2 regions of the Paeniclostridium hominis genome follow, and region 1 is predicted to be linked to the other one. Evidence: riboswitches for the same ligand, from Rfam matches in the RefSeq annotation. Region 1 holds a riboswitch; the other holds the start of a gene.

The links. A riboswitch is a leader RNA that binds a small molecule or an ion and turns the genes downstream of it on or off. The one in region 1 is predicted to bind cyclic di-GMP.
Region 2: it holds a riboswitch for cyclic di-GMP, as region 1 does, so the genes downstream of both, H8891_RS01805 (flagellar basal body protein) here and H8891_RS09885 (methyl-accepting chemotaxis protein) in region 1, are expected to answer to the same signal.

What each region holds. Positions count from the first base shown of each region.
Region 1 covers NZ_JACRWD010000003.1:27,863-31,085, forward strand. Annotated here, with positions in the region: gene H8891_RS09885 (methyl-accepting chemotaxis protein) at 1-1,734, opposite strand, end outside; cyclic di-GMP riboswitch class I at 1,972-2,050, opposite strand; gene H8891_RS09890 (protein adenylyltransferase SelO) at 2,367-3,223, opposite strand, start outside.
Region 2 covers NZ_JACRWD010000001.1:369,337-372,559, reverse strand. Annotated here, with positions in the region: gene fliF (flagellar basal-body MS-ring/collar protein FliF) at 1-205, opposite strand, end outside; gene fliE (flagellar hook-basal body complex protein FliE) at 229-540, opposite strand; gene flgC (flagellar basal body rod protein FlgC) at 555-959, opposite strand; gene H8891_RS01805 (flagellar basal body protein) at 964-1,290, opposite strand; cyclic di-GMP riboswitch class I at 1,662-1,748, opposite strand; gene H8891_RS01800 (class I SAM-dependent methyltransferase) at 2,012-2,638, opposite strand; gene H8891_RS01795 (LicD family protein) at 2,672-3,223, opposite strand, start outside.

The DNA.
Region 1 (3,223 bases):
TTTAAGTGATTTTTCAATTAACTCAGCTGTATCTTTTGCACTTTGTGCAGATTTTGCAGCAAGATTTCTAACTTCATCAGCAACAACAGCAAATCCTTTACCAGCTTCTCCTGCACGTGCTGCTTCTACAGCCGCATTAAGTGCTAAAATATTTGTTTGGAATGCTATATCATCAATATTTTTTATTATATTTCCAATTTCATTTGATGTATTGCTAATTTCATCCATTGCAGCAATCATTTCTTGCATTTGCTCTTTTCCTTTATCCGTTGCAATACTTGAACTTACAGATATTTCTTTTGCTCTTTCAGCATTTTGTGCAGTTTCTTTTATTTGCACTGAAATTTCATTTATAGTTGCTGAAAGTTCTTGAATTGAACTTGCTTGTTCTGTAGCACCTTGAGAAAGTACTTGAGCACCTTCTGCTAACTGATTTGAACCGATTGCAACTTGTTCTCCAGAAGTATTTATTTGTTCTAAAGTACTATTTAAATCATTTACAATTTTATTTACAGCTATTAACATTGGCTCAAAATCATTTACAAATAAATCACTTAATTTATCATCATCTACATCAATATCTAAATTACCATTGCTAATTTCAGTTAATATATTTGTTAATGTATTTATCATTTCCCTAAAATCATTAACTATTTTATTTGTTGCATCTGCTACTAGACCTATCTCATTTTCTTCATCTATAACTGGTAGTTCTGAGTTTAAATCGCCCTCAGCTAGTTTCTTTAATCGTTCACTACATTCCTTTAATGGATTTCCTATTTTACTAGCAAACTTTATTGCTCCAATAAATGCTACAACAGTAAATATTATAGATATTACAGCTGTTATTGTAATTGAAGTATACATTTGTCCAAGGAAATCATCTTTATTTACCATTACACCTACACCCCAATTATGGCTATTTTTTACTGGAGCATATCCTAAAATCCAACCTTGTCCTTCTAAATCTACATTAGCATATCCTGTTTTTCCTGAAATAAGCTTTTCATCTGCTTGTGCAACGTCTTTTAAATCTGGATTTGTTGCTGATTCTTTTATAGTATTTTCCTTACCAATAAGACTAGTATCCATATCAGCAATTGTTGTTCCTTCATTATCTATAAGGTAAGCATAACTATTTTCACTTATTTTTATATTCTTAATAATTTCAGTTAAGAAATCTTTATCTGCATCAAAAGTTACAACCCCTACTATCTTACTGCCTTGTACTCCATTTTCCCAAATAGGTGCTGAAACTACAAGTGTAAGATTTCCTGTTACTTTACTAACAACAGGGCTACCCATATATGCCTTTCCTTGCATAGAAATTTTAAAATAATCTCTACTAGAATAATCATTTCCACTAAATAAATCTTTACCATTTGCATCTATAATTTGACCTAATGATAATCCATATAGCTTTTCTTGTCTAGTTATTATGCTTTTCTTTTCCTCTACACTTACCTTAGGATCTGAAATTTCCTTTATAATACCTGTTTGAATTGCTGCATTTTTTAGGTTTGTAATTTTTTGCGAAGCGGTTGCTGCTGCTTGTTTAGTTGTTTCTACTACTGTATTTGATAAAATAGTATTAGATGTTTTATAGTTTAAATAACTTGTAATTGCCCCTAAACATAAACAACAAATAACTGAAAAACATACAATTATTAAAGTAAGTTGAGTTTTTATACTTTTAGTTTTGTCTTTACTTTTTTGTCTTAATTTAAATTTCATTTTTTTATCTCCCGTTATTATATCTTTATACGTTAATTTTTTATCATAATATTCAGCAAAATTAACACTTCAAGGCTTATTTATTTCTAGCCTAAATGTAAAGCTACTTATGTTTTGTGATTATCCATAATAAACCTCCTTAATTAAAGCCTTATAATTTTTAAAATCCACTTACATAACACAAAAATAAAAGAGCATCAACATAGACCCGTCAACACTCTTCTTTTAAAAGACAATTTATGCAACTGGCTGACTTTTGAAAAAAGCCCCTATAGCTTTGCGTCGCCGAATCACTCCGGGTTTGCTAATTAAATTAAATTTTATTTTAGATTTAAATACACATTCATATTAGCATAAATGTTATTTTTTGTAAATAATTTAAAACCTTTGCCTGTTACTTGAAAAATTTAATAGTAAAGCATTTTTAAATTATCATAAAAAAGTAAATCTGTAATATTGTTTAATATAAAAAGGTATTGATTTTACAATCAATACCTTTTCTTAGGTATCAATAATTGAAACAATTCATAAAAATAATCTCTACGATTAAATTTAGTATATATCTAAATAATTATTAACATAAGTTTTACACTTATAATTTTTATCGAGAACACCTTAATTTACACAAAATCTTATGTCCCACAGAAAGTTCTATAAGGACAACTTGACGGTTTTGGTAACTGTGAATACTCTTCTTGATCTTTCGAGTGATCATATGGTCTTGAAATTACATCAAGAAGTTTTATAATTACACTAAAATCACCTTTATCCCCAGCTTCTATTGCTTCTTCTACTCTATGATTTCTTGGAATTACTGCTGGATTAGAATTTTTCATCAATTGGTGCACTTGTTCCTTTGATTGAGGTTGTCTTTTAAGTCTTTCTTGCCATAGCTTATACCAACTATCAAATTCTTTACTACTAAACATACCTTTATCTTTATTTTTATCAAATGTTAAATTAATAAAAGTATTAGTGAAATCTTCACTATGTTTTTCCATTATACTAAGTAAATCTTCAATTATAGCTTTATCTTGTTCTTCTTCATTAAATAATCCAAGTTTTTTTCTCATATTAGATAACCAATTTAAATAATATAACTCAGAAAAATTAGAAATAGCATCTTGTGCTATTTTTATAGCATCTTCTTGATTTTCATGTAATAAAGGCAATAATGTTTCAGCAAATCTACATAAATTCCACTCAGCCATAATAGGTTGATTTTTATAAGCATATCGACCTGTAGTGTCAATTGAACTAAATACGGTATTTGGGTTGTAATTATCCATAAAAGCACACGGACCATAATCAATAGTTTCTCCACTAATAGTCATATTGTCAGTATTCATAACACCATGAATAAATCCAACAGTTTGCCATTTAGCAACAAGAATAGCATGAGCTTTTATTACTTCTTTAAGTAAATTTAGATATTTATTATCATCGTCTTTTATATGTGGATAATGTCTTTTTATTGTATAATCAGCTA
Region 2 (3,223 bases), on a different contig from region 1:
CTGCTGCATCACTAGATTCTAGTCCTGAAAATAAAACTCCATACTTATTAGCTCTTGAATAACTTATCCCAAATACTATTGCTAGAATTAAAGATATAATTGCAACTACTATTGCTATTTTTTTCTTTTTAGATAAGGTACCAAACTGTTCTTTTTTAACCAACACAAAATCTTTTATTTTTTGTGGCAATTCCTTTATATTCATCTAAAATTCTCCTTGCTATAAAGTTATAATTGAACTCTATTTAGCTCTTGATAAGCTTCATATACCTTATTTCTAACTTCAATCATTAACTGCATTGACATCTGAGCTTCTTGAGCAGATATCATTACATCATGCATAGAAACGTCGCCTCCTTTTAAAAGGCTCTCAACTTTCTTATTTGCATCTACCTGCTTGTCATTAACTTTATCTAGTGCATCTTTTATTACATTAGAAAAGTTACTTTCTTTTTCTACACTTTTACTTTTTGTAGTTTTTAACAAATCATTATTTGTTAAGATGTTGTTTACTCCGCTTATAGCTCCTATTCCAGTCATAAATCCACTCCTTTTTATCTGCCTATTTCTAAAGCCTTAGATATCATATTTTTTTGTGCATTTAATGTATCTATATTAGACTCGTAAGCTCTTGAAGCAGTCATTAAATCTGCCATTTCTACTAATATATCTACATTAGGATATTCTACATAGCCTTGTTTATCTGCGTCAGGATGATTTGGTTCATATAGTTTTCTAAGTGGCGCCTTATCTTTTTCTATAGAAACTGCCTTTACACCAAGCATACCTAACTTTTTATCATAATTTTCCTCAAATACAGGAACCTTACGTCTATAAGCTCCACCTTCTTTAGTTCTCGTAGTCTTCATATTAGCAATATTTGATGAAACTATATCCATCCTTAAACGTTCTGCTGATAAAGCACTTTGGCTAATTCTCATTCCTCCAAAAATACTCATCTAATTACCTCCCTGTTATAACACTTCTAGCCATTCCTAATTTTATATTAGTTAAAGTTATAAGTGCATTGTATTCAAGAGTTGTAGCTGCTTGGTTAACTTTCTCATTTTCTAAATCAACATTGTTACCATCTACTCTCATCTTTGAGTTTTCATCTGTTTTGACTTCTATTTTAGGTTTTTTATTTATAGAGTCTTTCAATGTTTCTTCAAAGTTTACATACTTTCTCTTATAATTTGGAGTATTAATATTTGCAATATTGTTAGCAATAACTCTACTTCTAAGTTCTGTTGCATCTAACCCCATCTTGATTAAACTATATGTTTCCATTATTACCTCCTTTTTCAAATAAAAAAAACTACTCTTAAAGAGTAGTTTGATCACTTTTATAATATATCAATGATTTCTAATCGTATTATATAAATTAAAATTAAAATCAGAAAATAAAATATACCTACTTAATGTCTAAGTCAAAATCAAATAAATATTTTTCAGCTTTAATATATCTAATAAATTACGATTCAATATTTAATATTTAAATGTTTTTTGTATACTTGTAAACCCATTTTAAGGTATATTAAAAATTTCAATAAATGTTTATGTACATTTGCAGATGTCTCCTGATTTTATTTGTAAATTATATAATTATCCATAATTCACGATCTTCATTATATCAATGATAACAAAAAGTTTATTAACCCTTTGGCAGCTGGCTGGCGTAGTTTAGATAAACATTAGCCCCTATAGTTTTGCGTCACTAGATTTCTCTAGATTTGCCTTTGAATATCATCATTCGACTTATATATCTATTTTATACCATTATTCGACTTTATTCAAGCATTTACTTTAATTTCTACGTCTTCCATTTAATACTAATATAAAATATAATTTTAAAAAAAGACCAATTCCCATTGATTTAACAATATTTTTACCTTTTTTTACCATTTTTTTAATTATTTATTATATTTTATATTTTAAGTGATATATTACATTTAATTTATGTACTTTTTTTATTTATTTGTACTTTTAATCCTTTAATTTTACATTTAAATTAACAATCTTTTTTAGCAATTATTCTAATTACTACTGGATTTAAATCTTTATAAATAGCCCAGTTACTACTTTCTTTTGCTGAAATAATTTTAAATCCTTCTTCTTTTAATGTCTGGACTAATTCATCTATAATAATAAATCGTCTATAGTGTTCATTATAAATATATGCATTTCGACCTACATTTTTTCCCAATCCATATAATTCATCTTTTACACTACGAACCTCTATAAAAAACATTCCCCCACTTTTTAAAGAATTATAAACTCGTTTAACAAGTATTGTTTCTTCTTCTTCTGTAATTGAGTGTATCGTAAATCTACTATACGCATAATCAAATTTATTTTGATCAAGTAAGTTTGAATTAACAAAATCATCACATATAAATTTAAGATTATCTTGTTTGTTACTATCATTTAATTTTAATATTACTGCTTCAGATTGATCAATTGCAGTAATATTTATATTATATCTTGAAAAAAATTTAGCATCCCTACCATTTCCGCATCCTAATTCAACTAATGATTTGTCCGTTTCTAAAAACTCAATAATATCGTTGGCAAATTTAGATGCTTCCTTCGGGGCTATATCTTTATTATAAAAATCATTCCAATATTTATTATCCATTAGCTTTTTTCCTTTCAGCAATATATTTTAAAGTTATCTCTCTAATTTCACTTCTGTTCCATCTAAAAACTTAATATACGATGCAGGTGATGTACTACCTCTTTTATCTTCAGGAGGCAATTTCATGTAGTCTCCATAAGTTACAGTTAAAATTTCATCATATGCTTCTGGTACAAAAAATTCATATCCTTCAAATTCCATTGTAATTGACTTTTTATACCACTCTTTTTTAAGTACTTGTCTTTCATTTCTTAAATAATCTAAGTTATAATATGCAAAAAGATCAGTTTCTTTATTTTGATAGAATTTTGCAAAAAATTCAAATACACGTATAGTTAATTTACGTGGAATAAAGCATAATAATTTAAAAAATAACCTACTATAAAAATGTTCTTTAACTACACATCCTACAGGAGCCCAAAATATTTTTCTACACATCTTACATATAACCTCAAAATAATACTGTGTAAATTTGTTATCTGAAATATTATCTAATGGGAAAATATCCATAAATATTCCTGAATCTTGTTTTAAATGTTCTTGTCCAACTCTCATATAAGTAGTGTTTTTTAATCTTAATTTCCC